Regions from separate parts of the Streptomyces sp. NPDC058877 genome, predicted to be linked through region 1. Evidence: predicted binding sites of a transcription regulator. Region 1 holds the regulator's gene; each other region holds the start of a gene.
What was found. The regulator HrcA, encoded in region 1, represses chaperone genes, less so after heat shock. The targets are predictions, from matches to a motif close to TTNGCACTCNGNNNNNCNGAGTGCNAA.
Positions count from the first base shown of each region.

Region 1 (9,834 bases):
GCGAACGCGTCCGCGCGCGAGTCCTGGTTGGCCGGGCGGGAGCGGGAGAGAGGGCCCGCTGGGTCCCGTACGGCCGGTGGAGCGTGAGATCAGAGCTCAGCCCTGGAGGGAGGCGACCTTGACCGCCAGCGCCGACTTCTTGTTGGCGGCGGCGTTCTTGTGGATGACACCCTTCGAGACAGCCTTGTCGAGCTGACGCGAGGCGGCGCGAGTGGCAACGGTGGCCTTCTCGAGGTCGCCGGCGGCGACAGCCTCACGGGCCTTGCGGATCGCGGTCTTGAGCGAGGACTTGACGGCCTTGTTGCGCAGGCGCGCCTTCTCGTTCGTCTTGTTCCGCTTGATCTGGGACTTGATGTTCGCCACGAAAAGAGCCTTTACAGGTTCGGTGTTCCTTCTGGATGCGCCACGCAGCTGAGAGGGCGTGCGAGGCACAGCTGTCCACGGTATCAGCCACCCTCAGGGCGGCCCAAACCGGGCGCCGGACGGCGGGCATGGGACCATGGTGTCTACGTGTCCGTTCTGAACATCGCCCGAGACGAGATCCCTGCGTGCCCGCGACTCCTACCAACGTGCCCGAGCCGAGCCGTACCGACCCGGCTCTGATCCGCAACTTCTGCATCATCGCGCACATCGACCACGGCAAGTCCACGCTCGCCGACCGGATGCTCCAGCTGACCGGTGTGGTCGACCAGCGGCAGATGCGCGCCCAGTACCTCGACCGGATGGACATCGAGCGGGAGCGCGGCATCACGATCAAGTCCCAGGCGGTGCGGTTGCCCTGGGCGCCGACCGAGGGGCCGGCCCAGGGCAGTACGCACATCCTGAACATGATCGACACCCCCGGTCACGTCGACTTCACGTACGAGGTCTCGCGCTCCCTCGCGGCCTGTGAGGGCACGATCCTGCTGGTCGACGCGGCACAGGGGATCGAGGCCCAGACCCTCGCCAACCTCTACCTGGCGATGGAGAACGACCTCACGATCGTTCCGGTCCTCAACAAGATCGACCTGCCGGCCGCGCAGCCCGAGAAGTTCGCCGACGAGCTCGCGAACCTCATCGGCTGCCAGCCCGAGGACGTCCTCAAGGTCTCCGCCAAGACCGGCATGGGCGTCGAGGCGCTGCTGGACCGGGTCGTCCAGGACATCCCGGCTCCGGTGGGCGTCGCGGACGCCCCCGCCCGCGCAATGATCTTCGACTCGGTCTACGACTCGTACCGCGGTGTCGTCACCTACGTGCGTGTCGTCGACGGGCAGCTCAACAAGCGCGAGCGCATCCGGATGATGTCGACCGGTGCCACCCACGAGCTGCTGGAGATCGGCGTCTCGTCCCCGGAGATGACCTCCTCCGACGGCCTCGGCGTCGGCGAGGTGGGCTACATCATCACCGGTGTGAAGGACGTCCGCCAGTCCAAGGTCGGTGACACGATCACCTCCCAGAACCAGGGCGCCAGCGAGCCGCTCGGCGGGTACAAGGACCCGAAGCCGATGGTCTTCTCGGGGCTCTACCCGTTGGACGGCTCCGAGTACCCGGACCTGCGCGAGGCGCTCGACAAGCTGCAGCTCAACGATGCCGCGCTGGTCTACGAGCCGGAGACCTCCGCCGCGCTCGGCTTCGGCTTCCGCGTCGGCTTCCTGGGCCTGCTCCACCTCGACGTCATCCGTGAGCGGCTGGAGCGGGAGTTCGGGCTCGACCTCATCGCCACCGCTCCCAACGTGGTCTACCGCGTGGTCATGGAGGACGGCAGCGAGCACACGGTGACGAACCCCAGCGAGTTCCCCGAGGGGAAGATCAGCGACGTCTTCGAGCCCGTCGTGCGCGCCACCATCCTCGCCCCGAGCGAGTTCATCGGCGCGATCATGGAGCTCTGCCAGACCCGGCGCGGCACCCTGATCGGCATGGACTACCTCTCCGAGGACCGGGTCGAGATCCGCTACACCCTGCCCCTCGCCGAGATCGTCTTCGACTTCTTCGACCAGCTGAAGTCCAAGACGCGCGGGTACGCCTCGCTCGACTACGAGCCCACCGGTGAGCAGGCGTCCAGCCTGGTCAAGGTGGACATCCTGCTGCACGGCGACAAGGTCGACGCCTTCTCCGCCGTCACCCACAAGGACGCCGCGTACGCCTACGGCGTCCGGCTCGTCGCCAAGCTGCGCGAGCTCATCCCGCGGCAGGCGTTCGAGGTGCCGATCCAGGCCGCCATCGGCTCCCGGGTCATCGCCCGCGAGACCATTCGCGCCATCCGGAAGGACGTCCTCGCCAAGTGCTACGGCGGTGACATCTCCCGGAAGCGGAAGCTGCTGGAGAAGCAGAAGGAAGGAAAGAAGCGCATGAAGATGGTCGGCTCGGTGGAGGTGCCCCAGGAGGCCTTCATCGCCGTCCTCTCCAGCGACGAGTCCTCCGGCAAGAAGAAGTAGCCGGACCGTCGGGAAGCGCCGTTCCGTGCAACCAGCGGGTCCACGTGCCGTGTGCGCGTGGGCCCGTTCGTTATGAAGCGACGCCCTGCAGCCCCTTACGCGCCGGTCCCCCGCCCTTTAGTCTGAACCCGGCTCGAAGGTTACTCGCCAGTTAGTTACGAACCACCAGAAGGCACCGCCGCCGCCCGGAGGACGTCGTGAGCGACACACAGACCCAGATCGAGAACCGGCCGCCCTCCGTGGCGACCCTCTTCCTTGAGCGCGTCGAGCGGACCCCGGATGCGGAGGCCTACCGCCACCCGGTTCCCGCGGCCTCCGGCACCGGACCGGACGACTGGAAGTCGCTCAGCTGGGGGCAGGCCGCCGAGCGGGTCTACGCGATCGCCGCCGGCCTCATCGACCTCGGCGTCCAGCCCGAGGAGCGGGTCGCCCTCGCCTCCTCCACCCGGGTCGAGTGGATCCTCGCCGACCTCGGCGTGATGTGCGCCGGTGCCGCGACCACCACCGTCTACCCGCAGACCAATGCGGAGGAGTCGGCGTTCATCCTCTCCGACTCCGAGTCGAAGGTCCTCATCGCCGAGGACGCGGCCCAGGTGGCCAAGGCCGTCGAGTGCCGCGCCGACCTGCCCGACCTCCACCACGTCGTGGTCATCGACCCGGCCGGCGTCGACACCGGGGACGAATGGGTCGTGACCCTCGCGGACCTGGAGGCGCGCGGCAGGGCCTACCTGGAGGAGCACCCCGACGCGATCAAGGAGCGCGTCGCCGCGATCACCCCCACGCAGCTGGCCACCCTGATCTACACCTCGGGCACCACCGGCCGCCCCAAGGGCGTGCGCCTCCCGCACGACAACTGGTCGTACATGGCCAAGGCCATCGCCGCCACCGGTCTCGTCACCCAGGAGGACGTGCAGTACCTGTGGCTGCCGCTCGCCCACGTCTTCGGCAAGGTCCTCACCTCGGGCCACATCGAGGTCGGGCACGTCACCGCCGTCGACGGCCGCGTCGACAAGATCATCGAGAACCTTCCGGTGGTCCGGCCGACCTACATGGCCGCCGTGCCCCGCATCTTCGAGAAGGTCTACAACGGGGTCGCCAGCAAGGCCCGTGCCGGCGGCGGCGCCAAGTACAAGATCTTCCAGTGGGCGGCCGGCGTCGCCCGCGAGTACGCCAAGACCACCCAGGACAACTTCCGCCGCACCGGCACGGCCTCCGCGCCCTTCGGCCTCTCGGCCAAGCACAAGGTCGCCGACGCGCTCGTCTACGGCAAGATCCGCGAGGCCTTCGGCGGCAACCTGCGCGCCTGCATCTCCGGTTCCGCCGCCCTCGCCCCCGAGATCGGGTACTTCTTCGCCGGCGCCGGCATCCACATCCTGGAGGGCTACGGCCTCACCGAGTCCTCCGCGGCCTCCTTCGTCAATCCCGGCGAGGCCTACCGCACCGGCACCGTCGGCAAGCCGCTCCCCGGCACCGAGGTCCGGATCGCCGACGACGGCGAGATCCTGCTGCGCGGCCCCGGCATCATGGAGGGCTACCACGGCCTGCCGGAGAAGACGGCCGAGGTACTGGAGTCCGACGGCTGGTTCCACACCGGTGACATCGGCGAGCTGTCCGCGGACGGCTACCTCCGGATCACCGACCGCAAGAAGGACCTGATCAAGACGTCCGGCGGAAAGTACATCGCCCCGGCGGAGGTCGAGGGCCACTTCAAGGCCGTCTGCCCGTTCGTCTCGAACATCCTCGTCCACGGTGCCGACCGGAACTTCTGCACCGCCCTGATCGCCCTCGACGAGCCGGCCATCCTCGGCTGGGCCGCCGAGCACGGGCTCGGCGGCGCGTCGTACGCCGAGGTCGTCGCCGACGCGCGGACCCAGAAGCTGGTCCAGGGATACGTCGACCGTCTCAACGAGGGGCTCCAGCGCTGGCAGACGATCAAGAAGTTCCGTCTGCTGCCGCGCGACCTCGACATCGAGCACGGTGAGCTCACGCCGTCCCTCAAGCTGAAGCGGCCGGTCGTCGAGCGGGCGTACAAGGACCTCATCGAGGAGATGTACGAGGGCTCGCGCGAGGCCTGACCGGCGAGCGGGACCGGCACCCCGGGCAGTACGGGACAATGGGTCCCATGCCTTCCGTACTGCCCGATGGTGAGCCCGTTCCCGAAGACGGGGCGCTGCCCCCACAGGCCCTCGCGGGTGCCGCGGACCGGCCGCTCGGGTTCTACCTGCACGTGCCGTACTGCGCGACGCGCTGCGGCTACTGCGACTTCAACACGTACACGGCGAGCGAACTGCGCGGTACGGGCGGTGTGCTCGCCTCCCGCGACAACTACGCCGAGCAGGTCGTCGAGGAGATCCGGCTCGCCCGGAAGGTCCTGGGAGACGATCCGAGGCCGGTCCGGACCGTCTTCGTCGGCGGCGGCACGCCGACCCTGCTCGCCGCCGGGGACCTGGTCCGCATGCTGGCGGCCGTCCGCGACGAGTTCGGGCTCGCGGACGACGCCGAGGTGACGACGGAGGCCAATCCGGAGTCCGTCGACCCGGCCTACCTCGCGGAGCTGCGCGCCGGCGGCTTCAACCGGATCTCCTTCGGGATGCAGAGCGCCCGCCAGCACGTCCTGCAGGTCCTCGACCGCACCCACACCCCCGGGCGCCCCGAGGCGTGCGTCGCCGAGGCGCGGGCCGCGGGCTTCGAGCACGTCAACCTGGACCTGATCTACGGCACCCCGGGGGAGTCCGACGACGACTGGCGGGCCTCGCTGGAGGCGGCGATCGGGGCCGGGCCGGACCACGTGAGCGCCTATGCCCTGATCGTCGAGGAGGGCACCCAGCTGGCGCGGCGCATCCGGCGCGGCGAGGTGCCCATGACCGACGACGACGTGCACGCCGACCGGTACCTGATCGCGGACTCGGTCCTGGCCGGGGCCGGACTCAAGTGGTACGAGGTGTCCAACTGGGCCGCTTCCGAGTCCGGGCGCTGCCTCCACAACGAGCTGTACTGGCGGGGCGCCGACTGGTGGGGCGCGGGCCCCGGTGCCCACTCGCACGTGGGCGGCGTGCGGTGGTGGAACGTGAAGCATCCCGGTGCGTACGCTGCGGCGCTGGCCGGCGGGAGGTCGCCGGGCGCCGGGCGCGAGGTCCTCTCGGACGAGGACCGGCGGGTGGAGCGGGTGCTGCTGGAGCTGAGGCTCCGTGACGGGTGCCCCTTGGACCTCCTGCGACCGCAGGGCCGCATCGCGGCCGAGCGCTCGCTGGCCGAGGGGCTCCTGGAGCCGGGGCCGTACGGGGCGGGGCGCGCGGTCCTGACCCTGCGCGGGCGGCTGCTCGCCGACGCGGTGGTGCGCGACCTGGTGGACTGAGGGGGCGCCCGGCCGACGGCGGCCCCGCGCCGGGGTCAGGGCACCGTCACGTGGTCGATCAGGCGTTCCACCGCACCCAGCAGCTCCGGCTCCAGGTCCCGGTACGAGGCGACCCTCGACAGGATGTGCTGCCAGGCCGCACCCGTGTGGGCCGGCCACCCGAGGGCCCGGCAGACGCCCGTCTTCCAGTCCTGGCCGCGGGGGACCGTCGGCCAGGCGGGGATGCCCAGGGAGGACGGCTTCACGGCCTCCCAGACGTCGACGTACGGGTGGCCGACGACCAGGACGTCCGGAGAACTCACCCGGGCCGCGATCCGGGACTCCTTGGAGCCCGGGACCAGGTGGTCCACCAGCACGCCCAGACGGGCGTCCGGCGCCGGACCGAACTCCGCGACGATCGACGGCAGGTCGTCGACGCCCTCCAGGTACTCCACGACCACGCCTTCGATCCGCAGGTCATCGCCCCAGACCCGCTCGACCAGCTCCGCGTCGTGACGGCCCTCCACGTAGATCCGGCCCGCCCGGGCCACCCGTGCCCGCGCCCCCGGGACCGCGATCGAGCCGGAGGCCGTGCGAGCGGGCCGTGCCGGGCCGGCCGCGGAAGGGCGCACCAGGGTCACGACCTCGCCCTCCCACAGGAAGCCGCGCGGTTCCAGCGGGAACACCCGGTGCTTGCCGAAGCGGTCCTCCAGGGTCACCGTGCCCGCCTCGCAGCGGATCACCGCCCCGCAGAAGCCCGTCGTGACCTCTTCGACGACGAGGTCGCGGTCCGCCGGGACCTCCGGGACGGGCTTCGTCCTCTTCCAGGGGGGCGTCAGGTCCGGGTCGTAGCTGCGCATGGGCTCGATTCTGTCCGGGGCACGGGGCACGGGGCACGGGGCACGGGGCACGGGGGCGGCCGGGGCGGCTGCCGCCCTCCGGGGACGGCCGAAAGGGCGTCAGGTCCACGCGCGGGCCGCGCACTTCGGGTGACGTTAGGCCACGCCGAAGCGGCGTGCCAGTTCATCGCGCTGGCCCCGCACGAACGCGGCGTCCACCACCGCCCCGTGGCCCGGTACGTACGCCGCCTGTTCGCCGCCCAGGGAGAGGAGGCGGTCCAGGGCGTCCGGCCAACGGGACGGGACGGCGTCCGGGCCCGCCTGGGGCTCGCCCGACTCCTCCACCAGGTCGCCGCAGAAGACGACCTCGCGCGAGCCCGGTGCGCAGAGCGCCAGGTCGTGCCCCGTGTGCCCGGGGCCCACGTTCGCCAGGAGGACCTGCCGGTCCCCCAGGTCGAGCGTCCACTCGCCCGAGACCACGTGCCGCGGGGCCACCAGGACGTCCGCCGCCTCCGCAGCCGCCACCGGGTCCAGGCCGTGTCGCACCGCGTCCGTGCGCAGGGCTTCCCGGTCCCGGGCCCGGCTCAGCAGCTGGTCGCTGCCCACCGCGCCGAACACCTCCGCGCCCGCGAACGCGGCCGTGCCGAAGACGTGGTCGAAATGGGGGTGTCCCAGTGCGATGTGCGTCACTCTCCGGCCGCCGGTGAGCCCCTTGATCTGCGTCCGCAGCTCCGCGCCCTCCGCGAGCGAGGAGCCCGTGTCGTACAGCAGCACCCCTCGTGAGCCCAGCACCAGGCCCACCGTGGCGTCCCAGCCGGGCAGTCGTCGCCGGCCCACCCCGTCCGCGAGCCGCTCCCATCCGTACGCTTCCCAATCCACGTCCATGGGGCGACGCTAGCCGGTGCGGGCGCCGCCTCCTTGCCAGGAGCGATGCCCGCCGCCGTACACTGGCCGGGGAATCGCTGGCACTCGGACAGGGGGAGTGCCAAAAGCGGAGCAACCGGAACGACGACGACAGGCGGAGGTGCGCACGATGCTCAGCGAACGCAGGCTCGAGGTCCTGCGCGCCATCGTCCAGGACTACGTCGGGACGGAGGAGCCGGTGGGCTCCAAGGCGCTCACGGAGCGCCACAAGCTCGGGGTGTCACCCGCCACCGTGCGCAACGACATGGCCGTCCTGGAGGAGGAGGGCTTCATCGCCCAACCCCACACCAGTGCCGGCCGCATCCCGACCGACAAGGGCTACCGGCTCTTCGTCGACCGGCTCGCCGGCGTCAAGCCGCTGTCGACGCCCGAGCGGCGGGCGATCCACAACTTCCTGGACGGTGCCGTCGACCTCGACGACGTCGTCGGCCGTACGGTCCGTCTGCTCGCGCAGCTGACCCGGCAGGTCGCCGTCGTCCAGTACCCCTCGCTGACCCGTTCGACCGTCCGGCACGTGGAGCTGCTCTCGCTGGCCCCGGCCCGCCTGATGCTCGTCCTCATCACGGACACCGGTCGGGTGGAGCAGCGCGTCATCGACTGCCCGGTGCCCTTCGGCGAGACCTCGCTCGCCGATCTGCGGGCCCGGCTCAACAGCCGGGTCGTCGGCCGTCGGTTCGCCGACGTGCCGCAGCTGGTGCAGGACCTTCCCGAGTCCTTCGAGGAGGCCGAGGACCGCGCCACGGTCTCCACCGTGCTCGCGACCCTCCTCGAAACGCTCGTCGAGGAGCACGAGGAGCGGCTGATGATCGGCGGCACCGCCAATCTCACCCGCTTCGGACACGACTTCCCCCTGATGATCAGGCCCGTCCTGGAGGCACTGGAGGAGCAGGTCGTGCTCCTCAAGCTGCTCGGCGAGGCCAAGGAATCCGGCATGACCGTACGCATCGGGCACGAGAACGCCCACGAGGGGCTGAGCTCCACGTCCGTCGTCTCGGTCGGCTACGGTTCGGGCGGCGAGGCAGTCGCCAAACTCGGCGTGGTCGGACCGACCCGCATGGACTACCCCGGAACGATGGGAGCGGTACGCGCAGTGGCACGTTACGTCGGACAGATCCTGGCGGAGTCGTAAGTGGCCACGGACTACTACGCCGTACTCGGCGTACGCCGCGACGCGTCCCAGGACGAGATCAAGAAGGCGTTCCGGAGGCTCGCGCGCGAGCTGCACCCGGACGTCAATCCCGATCCGAAGACGCAGGAGCGCTTCAAGGAGATCAACGCCGCCTACGAGGTCCTCTCGGACCCGCAGAAGAAGCAGGTCTACGACCTCGGCGGCGACCCGCTCTCGGCCTCCGGCGGGGGCGGCGCGGGCGGTGGCTTCGGGGCGGGTGGCTTCGGCAACTTCTCCGACATCATGGACGCCTTCTTCGGCACGGCCTCGCAGCGCGGTCCGCGTTCGCGCACCCGCCGCGGGCAGGACGCCATGATCCGTCTGGAGATCGACCTCAACGAGGCCGCCTTCGGCACCACCAAGGACATCCAGGTCGACACGGCGGTCGTCTGCACCACCTGTTCGGGGGAGGGCGCCGCGCCCGGCACCTCCCCGCAGACCTGCGACATGTGCCGCGGTCGCGGTGAGGTGTCCCAGGTCACCCGGTCCTTCCTCGGTCAGGTCATGACCTCCCGGCCCTGCCCGCAGTGTCAGGGCTTCGGCACCGTCGTCCCGACGCCGTGCCCCGAGTGCGCGGGGGACGGAAGGGTCCGGTCCCGCCGCACCCTCACGGTCAAGATCCCGGCCGGTGTCGACAACGGCACCCGCATCCAGCTCGCGGGCGAGGGCGAGGTCGGTCCCGGCGGCGGTCCCGCCGGCGACCTGTACGTCGAGATCCACGAGACCCCGCACGAGGTCTTCCAGCGGCGCGGCGACGACCTGCACTGCACGGTCACCATCCCGATGACGGCGGGTGCGCTCGGCACGAAGGTGCCGCTGCAGACCCTCGACGGCGTCGAGGAGATCGACATCCGCCCGGGAACGCAGTCGGGCCAGTCGATTCCGCTGCACGGCCGGGGCATCACGCACCTGCGGGGCAACGGTCGGGGCGACCTGATCGTGCACGTCGAGGTGACCACCCCGAACAAGCTCGACGCGGAGCAGGAGCGACTCCTGCGCGAGCTGGCCAAGCTGCGCGGCGAGGAGCGGCCCACCGGCCAGTTCCAGCCGGGACAGCAGGGGTTGTTCTCGCGGCTCAAGGACGCGTTCAACGGGCGGTAGGCGCTCGTGCGGGCGGGGGGACGGGGCGCCGGAAGGCGCGGACCCGTCCCCCCA
Region 1 is NZ_JBHYMF010000018.1:37,892-47,725, forward strand. Features, by position in the region: gene rpsT (30S ribosomal protein S20) at 97-363, opposite strand; gene lepA (translation elongation factor 4) at 549-2,414, shown strand; gene ACFW2Y_RS06860 (AMP-dependent synthetase/ligase) at 2,612-4,489, shown strand; gene hemW (radical SAM family heme chaperone HemW) at 4,537-5,769, shown strand; gene ACFW2Y_RS06870 (DUF3097 domain-containing protein) at 5,805-6,608, opposite strand; gene ACFW2Y_RS06875 (MBL fold metallo-hydrolase) at 6,744-7,472, opposite strand; gene hrcA (heat-inducible transcriptional repressor HrcA) at 7,621-8,640, shown strand; gene dnaJ (molecular chaperone DnaJ) at 8,641-9,780, shown strand.

Region 2 (9,834 bases), on a different contig from region 1:
CCGGTGCCGTGCCGGCCGGGGAGACCCTGCACAGGGACTAAGTTTGCGGGTATGGAAGCAGCCCACCCACCCGTCTCCGGTGCCACCCTCTCCGTCGACTCCCCGCAGCAGATGCAGGAGCTCGGCCGCCGGCTCGCGAAGATCCTCCGCCCCGGCGACCTCGTCATGCTCACCGGTGAGCTCGGTGCCGGGAAGACCACTCTGACCCGCGGCCTCGGCGAGGGGCTCGGCGTGCGGGGCGCCGTCACCTCCCCGACCTTCGTCATCGCCCGCGTCCACCCGTCCCTGGTCGGCGGTCCGGCCCTGGTGCACGTCGACGCGTACCGCCTCGGCGGCGGACTCGACGAGATGGAGGACCTCGACCTGGACGTCTCGCTGCCCGAGTCCGTGGTCGTCGTCGAGTGGGGCGACGGAAAGGTCGAGGAGCTGACGGACGACCGGTTGCACCTCCTGATCCACCGGGTGACCGGCGACACCGACGACGACCGGCGAACGGTCGTGCTGCGCGGGATCGGCGCCCGCTGGGCGGACGAGGACCTGGCCGCGCTCTAGGACGGCGGTCCGTAGGTTCCGACAACGTGTCGGGAAGGTGTTGCGTGGGTCCCACGAGCCGTGGTCACATGGAGGCACGAGCTGGTTAGGTGTACCTAACCTACGGGAGGTATGCATGGCGACGCCAGAACGCGCGGAACCCGGCGGGGACCACGTCTCGATGAGTGAGCTGTTGGCCTCCTGCGCGGCCGCCCGGGCCCTCTCGACCCCGCCGCCCGAGCAGGCGGAGCGGGCGCAGGAGGGCGAGGAGCCGGTACGGGACGAGGCGGCCTGAGCCCTGGTCCGACGAGCGGCCTGAGCCCTGGTCTGACGACGGGGGCGACGGCCGGGCGGTCCTTCACGGTCCGCCACCGCGGCGGGTCTCCCGGCGCTTCCCGCGCCTTCCCGGGGCCTCCCGCGGTTTCCCCGTCCTCCCGCGGCGCCGCGGCCCGGAGGGGCCGCGCGGGGGAGGACGTCCCCGTGGGGCCGTCCCCCGGAAGGCGTACTTCTGGAACCGGGCCGCCGGGGCCGGGGTCCCCTTCCGGGAGGCCTCAGCCGACGACGACGACCTTCGCGCCGATCACCGCGAACATCCACATCGCGTCGCCGTCGGCCCGCTTCATGCGGATGCCGCCGGTCTTCCGGGCCGGGTCCGGGGACGGCGTCGAGCCGTCCACCGCCGCGCTGAAGCCGACCGTCACGTCCTCGACCGTCGTGAACCGCACCACGTGCTCGATCTGCACCCCGTCCGAACCGCGCACCGAGCCCGAGCGCGAGGTCACCCGGTACGCCCCCGGCACCGGGTCGACCGTGCTCGGCCACACCGTGAACGTGCGGGTCGCCTTGCCCTTCCCGTCCACCAGCCACACCCGGCGGTCGGCGAGCGCGTACACCACCCGCTCGCCGCTGCCCGAATCCGCGGGGACGGCGAGGGGGTCCTTGACCGGTTGGGGGACGCCGCTCGGCGAGGTCGAGGGAACGGCCGCGCCCGGGGTCCGGGGCTTCACCGACAGGTCGGCGGGTGCGTTCGCCGAAGCCTGGTAGGCCAGGACGCCGACCACGACGACGGCCGCCGCGGTGAGCCCGGCCACGAATCCCGAGCTGCTCCTTGCCACCGTGCCCACCTCTCGTACGTACGTGTCGAAGGGTGACGGTAGCAGCCGCCCGCCCGAGGGTCGGGGCAGCATGCCCGGGAGCCGTAGGCTGTTCGCGTGCTGTTGCTCGCCATGGATACCGCCACTCCCGCCGTCACCGTCGCCCTCCACGACGGCGAGGCCGTCGTCGCCTCGTCGAGCCAGGTCGACGCCCGTCGCCACGGGGAGCTGCTGCTGCCCGCCGTCGACCGGGTCCTCACCGAGGCGGGGCTCACGCTCGACGCCGTCACCGGCGTCGTCGTCGGTGTCGGCCCCGGTCCCTACACCGGCCTCCGGGTCGGCCTCGTCACGGCCGCGACCTTCTCGTCGGCGCTCGGCGTACCGGTGCACGGCCTGTGCACCCTCGACGGCCTCGCGTACGCCTCCGGGATCGAGGGTCCCTTCGCCGTCGCGACGGACGCCCGCCGCAAGGAGGTCTACTGGGCGCGGTACCAGGACTCCCGCACCCGGGTGACCGACGCGTCCGTCGACCGGCCCGCGGACATCGCCGACACGCTCGCCGGGCTTCCCGTCGTCGGTGCCGGAGCCCGGCTGTACCCCGAGGCCTTCCCGGACGCCCGCGACCCCGAGCACCAGTCGGCCGCCGCGCTCGCCGGGCTCGCCGCGGAGCGGCTCGCCGCCGGCGGCGACGGCTTCCTCGACCCGCTGCCGATGTACCTGCGCCGTCCCGACGCCCAGGTGCCGAAGAACTACAAGGTGGTCACTCCCACGTGAGCGCCTCCGTGACCGGGGCGGTGCTGCGCGAGATGCGCTGGTGGGACATCGAGCCGGTGCTCGCCCTCGAAGCCGACCTGTTCCCCGAGGACGCCTGGTCGGCGGGGATGTTCTGGTCGGAGCTCGCCCACGCCAGGGGCCCGCGGGCCACCCGCCACTACGTCGTGGCGGAGGACCCGTCCGACGGTCGGATCGTCGGGTACGCCGGGCTCGCCGCGGCCGGCGGGCTCGGTGACGTGCAGACGATCGCCGTCGCCCGCGACCAGTGGGGCACCGGCCTCGGCGCCCGGCTCCTCGCCGAACTGCTCCAGCACGCCACCGCCTTCGAGTGCGACGAGGTGCTCCTCGAAGTGCGCGTGGACAACACCCGGGCCCAGAAGCTCTACGAGCGCTTCGGCTTCGAGCCCATCGGTTTCCGGCGCGGCTACTACCAGCCCGGAAACGTGGACGCGCTCGTGATGCGACTGACCGTTCAAGGAACTGGGACTGAGATCTGATGGCTGCTGACGAACCGCTGGTACTCGGAATCGAGACCTCCTGCGACGAGACCGGCGTCGGCATCGTCCACGGGACCACCCTCCTCGCCGACGCCGTCGCCTCCAGCGTCGACACCCACGCCCGCTTCGGCGGCGTCGTGCCCGAGATCGCCTCCCGGGCCCACCTGGAGGCCATGGTCCCGACGATCGAGCGCGCGCTGAAGACGGCCGGGATCTCCGCGAAGGACCTCGACGGCATCGCCGTCACCGCGGGCCCCGGCCTCGCGGGTGCGCTCCTCGTCGGCGTCTCGGCCGCCAAGGCGTACGCCTACGCCCTCGGCAAGCCGCTGTACGGCGTCAACCACCTCGCCTCGCACATCTGCGTCGACCAGCTGGAACACGGCAAGCTGCCCGAGCCCACGATGGCCCTGCTCGTCTCCGGCGGGCACTCCTCGCTGCTGCTCTCCAGCGACATCACCTCCGACGTGCGGCCGATGGGCGCCACCATCGACGACGCGGCCGGTGAGGCCTTCGACAAGATCGCCCGCGTCCTCGACCTCGGCTTTCCCGGCGGACCGGTCATCGACCGGCTCGCCAAGGAGGGCGACCCGGCGGCGATCGCCTTCCCGCGCGGTCTGAGCGGTGCCAAGGACCCCGCGTACGACTTCTCCTTCTCCGGCCTCAAGACGGCCGTGGCCCGCTGGATCGAGGCCAAGCGGGCGGCCGGCGAGGAGGTCCCGGTGCGGGACGTCGCCGCGTCCTTCCAGGAGGCGGTCGTCGACGTGCTCACCCGCAAGGCCGTCCGGGCCTGCGAGGACGAGGGCGTCGACCACCTGATGATCGGTGGCGGCGTCGCCGCCAACTCGCGGCTCCGGGCCCTCGCCGAGGAGCGCTGCGAGCGGGCCGGCATCCGGCTGCGGGTGCCCCGCCCGGGCCTGTGCACGGACAACGGCGCGATGGTCGCCGCCCTCGGTGCCGAAATGGTCGCCCGCAACCGGTCGGCCTCCGACCTGGAGCTGTCGGCGGACTCCTCGCTGCCGGTGACCGACCCGCACGTCCCCGGCCACTCCCACGACCACGTGCACGAGGTCAGCAAGGAGAACCTGTACTCGTGAGGCTCACGCTCATGTGGGAGGCCCGGGCCTCCCGGGACCGGGGCGCCGAGCTCCTGGAGTGGGCGCGGGCGCAGGTGCTCGCCCGTGAGCCGGTCCGCCGGGAGGTCTTCCGCGCCCCCCAGGACCGGGTCCTGGTCCTGACCTGGTGGGACGCGGAGGCCTTCGACGCCGAACTGCCCGAGCTGCCCGAACCGGACGCGGAGCTGATCACCCGTCCGGTGCACCGGTGGCGCTTCGAATCGGTCGAATAGGCGCGGAGGTTCGAGGATCGGGCAACCTTTCGGGTTGATCGCGCATCCCACAGCGCGTGAAGAAGACGCTCGCGCTGTGGACGATCCTGACCGCCGTCGCCCTCTCGTCGGCCGGCTGTGCGACGGAAGGGGCCTCCGCCGCGGGTCCCCGGACCCCCGCGCCCGCCTCCCCGTCCGTCACGGCCACCGGGAAGGCCGCGGCAGACGGGGAGGCGGGGCGGCCCGGGAGCGGGGCCGTCGCCGTCGCCGCGTACCGGAAGTGGGGCCTGGAGCCCCTGCCGGCCCCACCCGCCCCGCCCTCCGTCAAGCCGGTGGTCCGCGAGCCCGGCGGGCCGGTGCCGGTCATCAGCGAGATCCCCACCCGCGAGAAGATCGTCTTCATCACGATCGACGACGGGGCCGAGAAGGACCCCGCCTTCGTCCGGATGATGGAGGAACTCGAGGTCCCCGTCACGATGTTCCTCACCGACGCGGCGATCCGTGCCGACTACGCGTACTTCGAGCCGCTGATCGCCCAGGGCCACGGCCTCGCCAACCACACCCTCACCCACCCCGACCTGCGCACCCTCTCCGCGCAGGCCCAGCGCCGGGAGATATGCGGCCAACAGGCCGGGCTGAAGGAGCGGTACGGCACGGCCCCGCGCCTCTTCCGACCGCCCTACGGCAATTGGAACGAGGCCACCCGCGCAGCGGCGGGGGAGTGCGGGGTCGACGCGATCGTGCTCTGGCGCGAGTCCATGCAGATCAAGGACATGCAGTACCAGCGGGCCGACCGGAAGCTGCACCCCGGCGACATCATCCTCGCCCACTTCCGGGGGCCTTCCGAGCTGAAGGGCCGCACGATGACCGAGATGACGGCGACGCTGCTGCGCCGCATCCAGGAACAGGGCTTCGCGGTCGCCCGGCTGGAGGACTACGTCTAGACGCGCCCCGGGCGGGCCGCGGGGCGTCGCGGCGGGAGGCTAGGGCTTGTCCGCCGGCCGGCCGATCAGCATCGTCGGGGCGCCCGCGACCCGGGTGAGCAACACGGTCGCCGCACCGGGGCCCTTGGGCTTCACCCGGCGTCGGATCTCCTCGGGCTCGACCGCCGAGCCGCGCTTCTTCACTGTGAGCGTGCCGACCTCGCGCTCCCGCAACAGGGCCTTCAGCTTCTTGAGGTTGAAGGGCAGCACGTCGGTGATCTCGTAGGCGGCGGCGTACGGGGTGGGGGTGAGCACGTCCGCCGTGACGTAGGCGATCGTCTCGTCGATCAGGCCCCCGCCCAACTCCTCGGCCACCTCGGCGACCAGGTGCGCCCGGATGACGGCACCGTCCGGTTCGTAGAGGTAGCGGCCGACCGGCCGGACCTCCGGATCGGGGAGCCCCCGGCCCGTGAGTCCGGTGCCGGACGGCAACAGGGTGGCGCGGCGGGCGCCGGGATCCGTGCCGAACCAGAGCACGGCCTCCTTCACGTCCCCGCCGTCCGAGATCCACTCGGCCTCGGCCTCCTCGGGCACCGCCTCGTGCGGAATCCCCGGGGCGATCTTGAGGGCGGCCCGCGGGGCCCGGCGGGCGGCCCCGATCGCCCAGGACAGCGGCGGGGAGTACGCCTCGGGGTCGAAGATCCGCCCCCGGCCGCCGCGTCGCGCCGGGTCGACGAAGACCGCGTCGTACGGGCTCGTGTCGATCTCGGTCACGTCCGCGCACCGGACCTCGATCAGCCCGTCGAGCCCCAGCGCCTCGGCGTTGGCCCGGACCACCGCGGCGGTCAGCGGGTCGCGGTCGACGGCGAGGACGGAGACGCCGGCCCGGGCGAGGGCGATCGCGTCGCCGCCGATGCCGGAGCACAGGTCCGCGACGCCGTCGACGCCCAGCGCCCGCATCCGGCGGGCCCGGTACGCGCCGACCGAGGCGCGGGTCGACTGCTCGACCCCGTGGGGCGTGAAGTACATCCGGTGCGCGTCCTCGGCCCCGAACTTCGCCACCGCCCGCTGTCGCAGCCGCGCCTGTCCGAGCGCCGCGCTCACCAGCTCGGCGGGATGGTCGCGGCGCAACCGGGAGGCGACCGCCAGCTCCTGGGCGGGGTCGTAGTCGCGCAGGGCGGCGAGGAGCGTCTGCCCCTCGGGGGCGAGCAGGGCGGAGAAGGCGGCGAGGTCGGTCACCCGTCCCATTGTGGCCCCTGGGCCGCTGTGGGCCGGGCGGGGGACGGTGGGCACGGTACGGCGGTGTCGCGGCCCCAAGGGGCTCGTGCGCTGACAGGATGCGGCGCCATGCAGCTCGTACGACAAAAGGACCACGCGATGACATATGGTGCGCACCGCCCCCGCCGGACGCTCGGGGCGGCGCTCGCCGTCTCCGCCCTCGCCGTGGCCGCCACGGCCTGCTCCGGGGGCGCCGAACCCGAGCGCGACGCTCCCGCCCCCGCTGCCGGTCAGCAGGCCCAGGGGTCGGCGGGCGCCCTCACCGCCTATGTCGAGAAGGTCCGCGCCCAGCGGGCCGCCCGCGCGCTCGCCGCCAAGAAGTGGGGCCTCGCGGCGACCCCGCTCGACGCCCCCGCCCCGCCCGCGACCAAACCGAAGATCACCACCCGCAAGGGCTTCGAGACGGACGGCAAGGGACTGCCGCCCGTCTTCACCACCGTGCCGACCAAGCAGAAGGTGGTCTTCCTGACCATCGACGACGGCGCGGAGAAGGACCCCCAGTTGCTGCGGATGATGAGCGAACTGCACATCCCCTACAGCGCCTTCCTGAGCAACTACCTGGTCAAGGACGACTACCCCTACTTCGCGAAGATGCAGAAGTCGCAGGAGGTCGGGGTCTCGCTGCACAACCACACCCTCAACCACCGCTATCTGCCCGGCCTCTCGTACAGCGAGCAGAAGCGCGAGATCTGCGGCATGCAGGACGTCATCCAGAAGCGCTTCGGCACGCGCCCCCCGCTCTTCCGGCCGCCGTACGGCAACTACAACGAGGACACCCTCCGCGCCGCGCAGTCCTGTGGCGTCAAGGCGGTCCCGCTGTGGGCCGCCGAAGCCTTCCCCGACCACATGGAATGGCGCGAGTGGGACCGGGACCTGCACCCCGGAGACATCGTCCTCACCCATTTCCGCGGCAAGGAGGACTGGAAGGGCAGCATGCCGGACATGATCCGTCGGGTGATGAACGTGATCACGGCCAAGGGCTACGCCGTCGCGAAGCTTGAGGACTACGTGTGAGGACGCGGGGACGGCGCTGGGTCGCCGCGTTCGCCGTGACCGGGGCGCTCTTCGCCCTCCCGGCCTGCGCCTCCTCGGTGGACCCGATCGAGCGGCTCGGCCGGAAGGCGGCGGAGCGGGTCAAACCCCGTCCCACGTCCGCCCGGGAGGTGCGGGCGGCGGTGGACACGAAGGAGTGCGGGGGGCTGTGGGAGCGGACCCCGATCACGCCACAGGGCGGTGAATTGGCACTCCGCTTGACCGAGTGCTAATCGCGGTCATAGTCTCAGCTCTGGCACTCCCCACTGGAGAGTGCCAACACAGCGACGGGCAGGTCCGGCACCCGCGACGACGGATCCACCTGGTCGCCACCTCAGACAGTTAACCCCGTGAGATCTCCGAAGGGGGAGGTCGGATCGTGACGACCACCAGCTCCAAGGTTGCCATCAAGCCGCTCGAGGACCGCATCGTGGTCCAGCCGCTCGACGCCGAGCAGACCACGGCCTCTGGCCTGGTCATTCCGGACACGGCGAAGGAGAAGCCCCAGGAGGGCGTCGTCCTGGCCGTGGGCCCGGGCCGCTTCGAGAACGGCGAGCGTCTGCCGCTCGACGTCAAGACCGGCGACATCGTGCTGTACAGCAAGTACGGCGGCACCGAGGTGAAGTACAACGGCGAGGAGTACCTCGTCCTCTCGGCTCGCGACGTCCTCGCGATCGTCGAGAAGTAATTCTCCGAAGTACCGAAGTACCTGAAGCAGATGCTTTGAGCTGCGCCCCGAGGCCCCTTCCCGGGCGCCCCGGGGCGCAGTTCGTTCCACCTGAATCCGAGAGGGCTGAACCGCTCCCATGGCGAAGATCCTGAAGTTCGACGAGGACGCCCGTCGCGCCCTTGAGCGCGGCGTCAACAAGCTTGCCGACACGGTCAAGGTGACGATCGGCCCCAAGGGCCGCAACGTCGTCATCGACAAGAAGTTCGGCGCCCCCACCATCACCAATGACGGTGTCACGATCGCCCGCGAGGTCGAGATCGAGGACCCGTACGAGAACCTCGGTGCGCAGCTGGTGAAGGAGGTGGCGACCAAGACCAACGACATCGCGGGTGACGGCACCACCACCGCCACCGTGCTCGCCCAGGCCCTGGTCCGCGAGGGCCTGCGCAACGTCGCCGCCGGCGCTTCCCCGGCCGCCCTGAAGAAGGGCATCGACGCCGCCGTCAAGGCCGTCTCCGAGGACCTCCTCGCCACCGCGCGCCCGATCGAGGACAAGTCCGACATCGCCGCCGTCGCCGCGCTCTCCGCGCAGGACCAGCAGGTCGGCGAGCTCATCGCCGAGGCGATGGACAAGGTCGGCAAGGACGGCGTCATCACCGTCGAGGAGTCCAACACCTTCGGCCTGGAGCTCGACTTCACCGAGGGCATGGCCTTCGACAAGGGCTACCTGTCCCCCTACATGGTGACCGACCAGGAGCGCATGGAGGCCGTCCTCGACGACCCCTACATCCTGATCCACCAGGGCAAGATCTCCTCCATCCAGGACCTGCTGCCCATCCTGGAGAAGGTCATCCAGGCCGGCGCCAGCAAGCCGCTGCTGATCATCGCCGAGGACGTCGAGGGCGAGGCCCTCTCCACCCTCGTCGTCAACAAGATCCGTGGCACCTTCAACGCCGTGGCCGTCAAGGCCCCCGGCTTCGGTGACCGCCGCAAGGCGATGCTCGGCGACATGGCGACGCTCACCGGCGCCACCGTCATCGCCGAGGAGGTCGGCCTCAAGCTCGACCAGGCCGGTCTCGACGTGCTCGGCACCGCCCGCCGCGTGACCGTCACCAAGGACGACACCACCATCGTCGACGGCGGTGGCAACTCCGAGGACGTCGCGGGCCGCGTCAACCAGATCAAGGCCGAGATCGAGTCCACGGACTCCGACTGGGACCGCGAGAAGCTCCAGGAGCGCCTCGCGAAGCTCGCCGGCGGCGTGTGCGTGATCAAGGTCGGCGCCGCCACCGAGGTGGAGCTGAAGGAGAAGAAGCACCGTCTGGAGGACGCCATCTCCGCGACCCGCGCCGCGGTCGAGGAGGGCATCGTCTCCGGTGGTGGCTCCGCGCTCGTCCACGCCGTCAAGGTCCTGGAGGGCAACCTCGACAAGACCGGCGACGAGGCCACCGGTGTCGCGGTCGTCCGCCGCGCCGCGGTCGAGCCGCTGCGCTGGATCGCCGAGAACGCCGGCCTGGAGGGCTACGTCATCACCTCCAAGGTGGCGGAGCTCGACAAGGGCAACGGCTTCAACGCCGCCACCGGCGAGTACGGCGACCTGATCAAGGCCGGCGTCATCGACCCGGTGAAGGTGACGCGCTCCGCCCTGGAGAACGCCGCCTCGATCGCCTCCCTGCTCCTCACCACCGAGACCCTCGTGGTGGAGAAGAAG
Region 2 is NZ_JBHYMF010000132.1:57-9,890, reverse strand. Features, by position in the region: gene ACFW2Y_RS25590 (alpha/beta fold hydrolase) at 1-41, shown strand, start outside; gene tsaE (tRNA (adenosine(37)-N6)-threonylcarbamoyltransferase complex ATPase subunit type 1 TsaE) at 52-552, shown strand; gene ACFW2Y_RS25580 (hypothetical protein) at 668-826, shown strand; gene ACFW2Y_RS25575 (hypothetical protein) at 1,083-1,646, opposite strand; gene tsaB (tRNA (adenosine(37)-N6)-threonylcarbamoyltransferase complex dimerization subunit type 1 TsaB) at 1,743-2,399, shown strand; gene rimI (ribosomal protein S18-alanine N-acetyltransferase) at 2,432-2,896, shown strand; gene tsaD (tRNA (adenosine(37)-N6)-threonylcarbamoyltransferase complex transferase subunit TsaD) at 2,896-3,990, shown strand; gene ACFW2Y_RS25555 (hypothetical protein) at 3,987-4,241, shown strand; gene ACFW2Y_RS25550 (polysaccharide deacetylase family protein) at 4,298-5,164, shown strand; gene ACFW2Y_RS25545 (SAM-dependent methyltransferase) at 5,204-6,391, opposite strand; gene ACFW2Y_RS25540 (polysaccharide deacetylase family protein) at 6,521-7,435, shown strand; gene ACFW2Y_RS25535 (hypothetical protein) at 7,432-7,686, shown strand; gene groES (co-chaperone GroES) at 7,833-8,141, shown strand; gene groL (chaperonin GroEL) at 8,260-9,834, shown strand, end outside.
Region 2: groES (co-chaperone GroES) is a predicted target of HrcA. The motif match lies at 7,707-7,733, and genes of this name have one in related genera.

Region 3 (9,834 bases), on a different contig from region 1:
GACGCGGTCTTGTCGCCCCCTCGCGCCGAAAGTACCTTCCAGAGTGTGACCAATGACGTGAAGGAAAGTTTCAGCAGCGAGACGCCCCCCTCCCCCTCGACCCCACCGGCACGGGAGGTCCCGCCACCCGCCGCCCTCGCCGCCAAGGTGCGGACGCTCGCCCCGTCCATGACCCGCTCCATGCAGCGGGTCGCCGAGGCCGTCGCCGGAGACCCGGCCGGCTGCGCCGCCCTCACGGTCACCGGTCTCGCCGAACTCACCGGAACCAGCGAGGCGACCGTCGTCCGCACCGCCCGCCTCCTCGGCTACCCCGGCTACCGGGACCTGCGCCTCGCCCTCGCCGGCCTCGCCGCCCAGCAGCAGTCCGGCCGCGCCCCGTCCGTCACCGCCGACATCTCGGTCGACGACCCGATCGCCGACGTCGTCGCCAAGCTCGCCCACGACGAGCAGCAAACCCTCGCCGACACCGCCGCCGCACTCGACACCGTCCAACTGGGCGCAGCCGTCGCCGCCCTCGCCACCGCCCGCCGCATCGACATCTACGGCGTCGGCGCCTCCGGCCTCGTCGCCCAGGACCTCGGCCAGAAACTGCTCCGCATCGGCCTGATCGCGCACGCCCACAGCGACCCGCACCTCGCCGTCACCAACGCCGTGCAGCTGCGCGCGGGCGACGTCGCCCTCGCCATCACCCACTCCGGCTCCACCGGCGACGTCATAGAACCCCTCCGGGTCGCCTTCGAGCACGGGGCCACCACGGTCGCGATCACCGGCCGCCCCGACGGCCCCGTCAGCCAGTACGCCGACCACGTCCTGACCACCTCCACCGCCCGCGAAAGCGAACTGCGCCCCGCGGCCATGTCCTCCCGCACCAGCCAACTCCTCGTCGTGGACTGCCTGTTCACCTGTGTCACCCAGCGCACCTACGAAACGGCGGCCCCGGCCCTCGCCGCCTCGTACGAAGCCCTCGCCCACCGCCACTCGCCCCGCACCCGCTGACCCACTCGTTCACCGGCGCCGATGACGCCGCCGCACCGAAAGAGCCGCCTTGTCCCACACGTACTCCGCGCTCCGCACCGAACTCGCCGCCCTCACCACCGAGGCGTTCCGCCCCGAGCTCGCCGAGATCGACCAGCTCCCGACCCTGGACATCGCTCGCACCATGAACGGCGAGGACCACGCCGTCCCCGACGCCGTCGCCCGTCAACTCCCCGCCATCGCCGAGGCCATCGACGCCGTCGCCGCCCGGATGGCCCGCGGCGGTCGCCTCGTCTACATGGGCGCCGGCACCGCAGGGCGGCTCGGGGTCCTCGACGCCAGCGAGTGCCCGCCCACCTTCAACACCGACCCCTCGCAGGTGGTCGGCCTCGTCGCGGGCGGGCCCTCGGCCCTGGTCCGGTCGGTCGAGGGCGCGGAAGACTCCAAGGAACTCGCGGTGGCGGACCTCACCGCACTCGGGCTCACCGCCGAGGACACCGTCGTCGGCATCTCCGCCTCCGGTCGCACCCCGTACGCCGTCGGCGCCGTCGAGCACGCCCGTGCGCACGGCGCGCTGACCATCGGCCTCTCCTGCAACGCGGACAGTGCGCTCGCCGCCGCCGCCGAACACGGCATCGAGGTCGTCCCCGGGCCCGAATTCCTCACCGGCTCGACCCGCCTCAAGGCCGGCACCGCCCAGAAGCTCGTCCTCAACATGATCTCGACCATCACGATGATCCGCCTGGGCAAGACCTACGGAAACCTGATGGTCGACGTCCGCGCCTCCAACGACAAGCTCCAGGCCCGCTCGCGACGGATCGTCGCCCTGGCCACCGGAGCCCCGGACGAGCAGATCGAGACGGCGCTCACCGCCGCCGGCGGCGAGGTGAAGAACGCCATCCTGATGATCCTCGCCGATGTCGACGCCCCCACGGCCGCCGAGCGGCTCGCCGGGTCCCGGGGTCGCCTCCGCACCGCCCTCCAGGCCGACGGACGCTCCGACCGCTGAAGGCGGCACCGCCCCGCACCGGGGCCGCCCTCCCCCTCCGGGCGGCCCCTACGGGGGCACGGGCATCGACGCAGGGTTCGACGTGGGCTTCCGCGGTGCGGGAACCCACAGCGCCGTGAACCTCTTCGGCGGCTGCCGGCGTTCCTGCCGAGCGGAGGGGCGGGCGGAGTGGCGGGCGGAGTGGCGGGCGGAGTGGCGGGCGGAATTCCGCCACGCCGCTCTCCGCCGCGGGACCGCAGGAATCCGAGGGAAAGAACCGCGATGCCACGCAAGAATTCTGATGAAACCCTGAACCGAACCTCCCAGAAGGTTTCGCCCTGGCCCCTCACCACCCTCTTCGTGACGGCGGCAGCCGGCCTGATCGCGGCGGACTTCGCCGGCGGATTCGAAAGCGGCCCCCTGACGGGCGCAGCCGTCTCCCTGGGAATCGCCGCCCTCGTCCAGCGCGTGAACGGCTCACGGATCACGCTGCGCGAAGAAAAACTCGTGGTCATCGACCCGCTGATGACGCACACCGCGCCCCACACGGACATCGCCCGAACCTGAGGAGGGGGCGGCGGAACGCTGAAGATCCTCACGCACGGCGGAGGAGAGATCCATGCGACGCCTTTCGGCGGATCCCCGATCGGCAATTTCATCGACTCCACGGACAAGGCGATCGAACACATCACGAAGCGCACCGCCACAAACAGGTCCCGGGCACCCCGCAAACCGACGTCGAAGGAATTCAGAACCTCCCGGATCGCGACGCCTGTACCATCGGCGCAATGATTTGCGGAACGACGGCCGGCCTCCTCGGCCCATGACCCCACATCCGCCGGAGCCCACGGCCGATGCCCCTCGGGAGCGCCCCGGGCCCTGTTCGTCCCCGGGGCCCGGGGACGAACAGGGGGCGCAGGACCACGGCACGGACACCGCGCACCCCCACCGGGGCGGCAGGACGAACGGGGCCGCACCGGTCTCCTACCGGGAGATGGCCGAGGCCGCGGTCAGCCAGGCCGCCTACCGCGGACTGGAGGAACCGACCCTGCGCCCGGAGGCGGACGTCCGACGGGTCGCGTGGTGGCGGGTGCGAGGACTCCACCGGTCGCTGCACACGCTGCCCTACCTCGGCGTGCTCGCCATGAGCGCGTTCGCCGTGGACACCGTGCTCAGGTATCCGGACAACGCCCCCTTCTGGATCGTCTTCCTGCCGGTGGTCACCCTGGTGTGGACGGGGATCTTCCTGGCCGCCGCAAGGCGCACCCGACGCATGGCCAGGGTCGCGCGCCAGGAACCGGGGCGGACGGTGCGGTACCTGCTGCTCCACAGCTACACCTCGGAAGCCCCCTGGCTGGTGTTCTTCCCGCTCGACGGCGGGGACGACGCCGAGCCGATCGGAACGCTGCCCCTGCAGTACGGGCCGATCCGGCACCGTTTCCGGGACCTTCCGGGCCCGGTCGGCGAGGCCGCGCTGTGCGGGGACGCGACGTACCGGTCCGTGACCGTGCCGTGGATCGGCGACCGGGTCGCCTGGCCGTCCGCCGGATACGGCGAGATCGACCTGGACGGCGCGCACGACATGCGCTTCGTCAGGGAACTCATCCGTCCCGAGTGATCCGACCCGTCCGGACGCCACGGGGCCCGTCCCTCCGCCGAAACCACGGTGGAGGGGCGGGCCCCGGTCCGTCCGGCCGTACGGGTTGGCCCACGATCCCCTCGCGGCGACCACATCGTCACACCGCGATCTCCCCGCCCCGATCGAGCCCACCGTGGAGGACCTCCCGGTGAAGGCCGACACGTCCCGGTGCGCCCCGCACGCGGTCGCCCGCCGGTCACGAGTGACTCGCGCCCGATGGCGGAGCCGCCTCCCGGGGAGACCTGGCGGTGCCCTCGCCCCCCTGGCAGACTGACCGATCGTGCCCCTGCCAAGGGAAAGACCCGTACGGTTCCCCCTCCTGTCGGCCGTCGGGGTCAACGCCGGCTGGCACCTGGTCCTGTTCGCCGCCGCGTTCGGCCTTCCGCTCGGTGCCGTCGCCGGTCCGGTCGTGGCCAACCTGGCGGCCTGCATCGTCCCGTTGGCCGTGGTGACGTGGTTCCGGTGGTGGCGGGCGCCCTGGCTCTCGACCCCGTGGCCCCGCCGCCCCTTGCTCCTGCTCCCCGCGTACCTGGTGGTCGGCCTGGAACTGACCCGCGGGGTCACGGGCACGGCGAGCGCCCTGGCCGCAAGCGCGCTGCTGATGGTCTCGGTCGGGATCAGCGAGGAGCTGTACGCCCGCGGCGTGATGCAGGAACTGCTGCGGGCGCTGTCCCCGTGGCGCACGGCCCTCTGGGTCGCCCTGCTCTTCGGCCTCGGGCACGTGCTGTCCGGGCTCGTCTTCGGGCGCGGTCCGGACCACATCGCCTTCCAGGTGCTGCACGCCTCCGTCTTCGGCTTCGTGTTGGCCGCCCTGCGCCTGCACACCGTCTCGATCTGGCCGCTGGCCCTTCTGCACGCGGTGAGCAACTGGGTCAACTCCAACAGCCCGGAGCCGCTCCCGGTCTGGTGGGAAGCCCTCCGTCTCTTCGCCCTCACCGCCTACGGCGTGGTCCTCGTCCGGGCCCGCGCCCGGGAGCGGACTCCACCGCCCGTCCCGACCTCGACCCCGACCCCCTGAACCGGCCGGTACCGGCCCTTCACAGGGTCCGCACGTACGCGGCGAGCCGGTCGTACTGTTCCCGGACCCCCGCCTCCATGCCCGCTGCCAGGGCCTGGTCCCTGATCTCGTTCGAGGGCCAGAAGGAGGTGCTGGTCAGGGCGGTGCCGCCGTCGGGGGTCGCGTCGAAGGTGAGGGTGATGCGGACCGGGTCGTCGCCCGGCATCTGCTCGAAGACCTCCGTGTAGTCGAGCCGTTCCACCGGGACGACGTCCTCGTAGGTGCCGGAGAAGACGATCTCCTGACCGTCGGGGGCGGTCTGTCCCCAGCGCCAGGCACCGCCGATGCGCAGGTCGATGTCGACGACCGAGGTGGTCAGGGTGGCGGATCCGTACCACTGCCGCACGTGCTCGGGGCGCGTCCAGGCGCTCCAGACGCTGCTCGGTGGGGCGTCGAAGGTGCGGGTGACGACCAGCTCGCGGTCGGCCGGCGTGGTGAACAGGGTGACCATGGTTCCGACCCCTTCCCGGAGGAGAGCCGCTCCTTCCAGGATCCGCCGAACGCCCGAGGGCGGCACCCCCTGGTGGGGGTGCCGCCCTCGTTCGCGTTCAGCGATGAACCACCGATCCCGAAGGGATCAGAAGTCCATGTCACCGCCCGGCATGCCGCCCGGGGCGGCCGCAGCGGCCTTCTCCGGCTTGTCGGCGATGACGGCCTCGGTGGTGAGGAACAGCGCGGCGATCGACGCGGCGTTCTGCAGCGCGGAGCGCGTCACCTTCGCCGGGTCGATGATGCCCTCGGCGATGAGGTCGACGTACTCGTTGGTCGCGGCGTTCAGGCCGTGGCCGACGGGCAGGTTGCGGACCTTCTCCGCCACGACGCCGCCCTCGAGGCCGGCGTTGACCGCGATCTGCTTCAGCGGGGCCTCAAGGGCCAGCTTGACGATGTTGGCACCGGTGGCCTCGTCGCCCGTCAGGTCGGCCTCGAGCTTCTCGAAGACGTTCGACGCCTGGAGCAGGGCCACGCCACCGCCGGCGACGATGCCCTCCTCGACGGCCGCCTTCGCGTTGCGAACGGCGTCCTCGATGCGGTGCTTGCGCTCCTTGAGCTCGACCTCGGTCGCGGCGCCGGCCTTGATGACGGCCACGCCGCCGGCCAGCTTCGCGAGGCGCTCCTGGAGCTTCTCGCGGTCGTAGTCCGAGTCGGAGTTCTCGATCTCGGCGCGGATCTGGTTCACGCGACCCGCGACCTGCTCGCTGTCACCGGCACCGTCGACGATGGTGGTCTCGTCCTTGGTGATGACGACCTTGCGGGCGCGGCCGAGCAGGTCGAGGCCCGCGTTCTCGAGCTTGAGGCCGACCTCCTCGGAGATGACCGTGCCGCCCGTGAGGATGGCGATGTCGTTCAGCATGGCCTTGCGGCGGTCGCCGAAGCCCGGGGCCTTGACGGCGACGGACTTGAAGGTGCCGCGGATCTTGTTGACGACCAGCGTCGACAGGGCCTCGCCCTCGACGTCCTCGGCGATGATCAGCAGCGGCTTGCCCGACTGCATGACCTTCTCCAGGAGCGGGAGGAGGTCCTTCACGGAGGAGATCTTGGAGTTGACGATCAGGAGGTACGGGTCGTCGAGCGACGCCTCCATGCGCTCCATGTCGGTGGCGAAGTACGCCGAGATGTAGCCCTTGTCGAAGCGCATGCCCTCGGTGAGCTCCAGCTCCAGACCGAAGGTCTGGGACTCCTCGACGGTGATGACGCCTTCCTTGCCGACCTTGTCCATCGCCTCGGCGATGAGCTCGCCGATCTGGGTGTCGGCGGCGGAGATGGAGGCCGTGGAAGCGATCTGCTCCTTGGTCTCGACGTCCTTGGCCTGCTCGAGGAGGGCGCCGGAGACGGCCTCGACGGCCTTCTCGATGCCGCGCTTCAGGGCCATCGGGTTGGCGCCGGCGGCGACGTTGCGGAGGCCCTCGCGGACGAGCGCCTGGGCGAGGACGGTGGCGGTGGTCGTACCGTCGCCGGCGACGTCGTCCGTCTTCTTGGCGACTTCCTTGACCAGCTCGGCGCCGATCTTCTCGTACGGGTCCTCGAGCTCGATCTCCTTGGCGATGGAGACACCATCGTTGGTGATCGTGGGGGCGCCCCACTTCTTCTCGAGGACGACGTTGCGGCCCTTGGGGCCGAGGGTGACCTTGACGGCGTCAGCGAGCTGGTTCATGCCGCGCTCGAGACCGCGCCGGGCCTCCTCGTCGAACGCGATGATCTTGGCCATGTGAAGTGGTCCTCCCGGACATGGGGTGGATAACGCTCCAGGACCGCGCCGACGCCCGCGACGGACGGCCTCCGCAACTCCGCGTGGTTCCTTGCCCCACCCGGCCGGCGGCCTCGTCTGCTCGGTCCTCGTAGCACTCTCACCTTCCGAGTGCTAACGCCAATGATTAGCACTCGCCCTAGGAGAGTGCAAGCCGTTCCGGAGAACACCCAGGTACGCGGCGGGCCGGGCGGCGGGAAGGTCCGGGCGGCCACCCCGACGGCCGGGGCGGAACGCGTGAGGGGGCCGCACCCCTTCCGGGGTGCGGCCCCCTCGACGGCGTTGCGTCGGTGGCCGATCGCGCCGCGCTCAGACGGCGAGCTTGACCATGTCCGCCTGCGGACCCTTCTGGCCCTGCGAGATCTCGAACTCGACTCGCTGTCCCTCTTCGAGGCTGCGGTAGCCATCCATCTGGATCGCGCTGTAGTGGACGAAAACATCCGCACCACCGTCGACCGCGATGAAGCCGTAGCCCTTCTCCGCGTTGAACCACTTGACGGTGCCCTGAGCCATGCCTAACTCCCCTATTACTGGCCCTTGCGCGGGGCCGCACTTCACGAACCCCGGGTCAGACCCTGCGCCGGAACGCGTCGACCGCGGCTGAATGTATCTGTCCAACTGCCCTCTGCAACAGGTCATTCGACCGAGAATTCTGGGCGCCCCGGAAAGGGGAATTGGGGAGGATCCCCTTTTTTATGGGGCAAGTCGGGCCCGGCAAAGCGCACAGAAGGTACACAACGCACATGGAGTTTGGCTACTTCTTGTCGCGCGGGGACGCATTCTCATATGCGTCCGGCATGCGCGGCCGGGGGGACTTCCCCAACTCTACCGCGCTCAACCATGCAGAATTGCCCCTTCCGCTTATTGGCGCGGAAGGGGCAATTCTAGAAAGACGGGACCCCGGAAGGACGAAGGGACGGCTCAGCAGCCGCCGGCGACCGCCGGGATGATCGAGACGCCCGCACCGGCCGGCGTGGCCGTCTCCAGGCCCTGCTCGAAGCGCACGTCGTCGTCGTTCACGTAGACGTTGACGAAGCGGCGCAGCTTGCCCTGGTCGTCCAGGACGCGGGCGGCGATGCCCGTGTGGTTCTTGTCCAGGTCCGCGATGACCTCGGCGAGGGTCGCGCCCTCCGCCTGGACCTCGGACTGCCCGCCCGTGTAGGTGCGGAGGATGGTGGGGATGCGGACGTTCACGGCCATGTCTTCGTAACCTTTCAGTGCGCCAGGCCGGCGTCGCGGAACGCGTCCAGGCTCGGGCGGATGGTGGCGGTCGCCTGAGAGGTGTCGGCCACCGCGTCCAGGGTCTTGAGTCCGTCGCCGGTGTTGAGGACGACGGTGGTGAGGTCGGGGTCGATCAGACCGGCCTCGACGAGCTTCTTGGCGACGCCGACGGTCACCCCGCCCGCGGTCTCCGCGAAGATGCCCTCGGTGCGGGCGAGGACCTTGATGGCCTCGACGACCTGCTCGTCGTTCACGTCCTCCACGGCGCCGCCGGTCCGGCGGGCGATGTCGAGGACGTAGGGGCCGTCAGCCGGGTTGCCGATGGCGAGCGACTTGGCGATCGTGTTCGGCTTCTGGGGCCGCACCACGTCGTGGCCGGCCTTGAAGGCCGCCGACACCGGGGAGCACCCCTCCGCCTGGGCGCCGAAGATCTTGTAGGGCTTGTCCTCGACGAGGCCCAGCTTGATGAGCTCCTGCAGACCCTTGTCGATCTTGGTGAGCTGGGAGCCGGAGGCGATCGGGATGACGAGCTGGTCGGGGATGACCCAGCCGAGCTGCTCGCAGATCTCGTACGCCAGTGTCTTGGAGCCCTCCCCGTAGTAGGGGCGGAGGTTGACGTTCACGAAGCCCCAGCCCTCGCCGAGCGGGTCACCGATGAGCTCCGAGCAGAAGCGGTTGACGTCGTCGTAGTTGCCCTCGATGGCGACGAGGTCACCACCGTAGACACCGGCCATGACGACCTTGCCCTGCTCCAGGTCGTGCGGGATGAACACGCAGGAGCGGAAGCCGGCGCGGGCGGCGGCGGCGCCCACGGCGCCGGCCAGGTTGCCGGTGGAGGAGCAGGAGAGCGTGGTGAAGCCGAAGGCGCGGGCGGCCTCGATGGCCTGGGCGACGACCCGGTCCTTGAAGGAGTGGGTCGGGTTGCCGGAGTCGTCCTTGACGAAGAGCTTGCCGGGGGCGACGCCGATCTCGCGGGCCAGGTTGTCGGCCTGGACCAGCTTGGTCCAGCCGGGGTTCAGGTTCGGCTTCTCGGCGACGTCCGCGGGGACGGGCAGCAGCGGGGCGTAGCGCCAGACGTTGGCGGGGCCCGCCTCGATCTGCTTGCGCAGCGCCTCGGGGTCACCGGTGGGGAAGTCGTACGCGACTTCGAGCGGCCCGAAACAGAGCTCGCAGGCGAAGATCGGGCCGAGCGGGAAGACTTCACCGCATTCGCGACAGGAGAGCCCGGACGCGGGACCGAGGTCGACGGTGGTGGGTGCGACGGTCTGTACAGCCATGGAGGCGAGGCCCTTTCTCCTCATCTTTCCCATTGACGAGTTTTTCGCCATGAGACGGATTTGGCACCTTCCCTAGCCGGGGACCTCGCGCATGTGATGCGGCGCCCGTCGGACTTCACCTGGATGGTGGTCCGAAGACGGGTGACGAGTGACCGACTGGAGGGTTGCCGGGGCTTCAACGGGCCGTTTCCCTCTGCCCCTCTGGATGAGCGGTATTCGATTGTGAAGCGCGGTGGACTTTCGTTCCTGCGCTCCGACGCGGGTGGGACCCCGACGTGCATCGGGCATCCGCGTTGTTCAAGACTGTAACCGAAGGCCCGGACGCTTGGACCGGCCGTCCGAACCGCGAGATGGAGATCACGTGCTGGAAGAGGTGGAACGCTGGCTGGAGCGGCGGTCGTGGTCCATGGCGGACCGACCGCTGGAGCGGAT
Region 3 is NZ_JBHYMF010000039.1:15,287-25,120, forward strand. Features, by position in the region: gene ACFW2Y_RS12275 (MurR/RpiR family transcriptional regulator) at 46-996, shown strand; gene murQ (N-acetylmuramic acid 6-phosphate etherase) at 1,046-1,984, shown strand; gene ACFW2Y_RS12285 (hypothetical protein) at 2,246-2,530, shown strand; gene ACFW2Y_RS12290 (hypothetical protein) at 2,787-3,581, shown strand; gene ACFW2Y_RS12295 (CPBP family intramembrane glutamic endopeptidase) at 3,883-4,620, shown strand; gene ACFW2Y_RS12300 (SRPBCC domain-containing protein) at 4,640-5,110, opposite strand; gene groL (chaperonin GroEL) at 5,237-6,865, opposite strand; gene ACFW2Y_RS12310 (cold-shock protein) at 7,214-7,417, opposite strand; gene ACFW2Y_RS12315 (MoaD/ThiS family protein) at 7,826-8,104, opposite strand; gene thrC (threonine synthase) at 8,119-9,426, opposite strand; SAM riboswitch class I at 9,420-9,614, opposite strand; gene ACFW2Y_RS12325 (glucosyl-3-phosphoglycerate synthase) at 9,764-9,834, shown strand, end outside.
Region 3: groL (chaperonin GroEL) is a predicted target of HrcA. The motif match lies at 7,032-7,058, and genes of this name have one in related genera.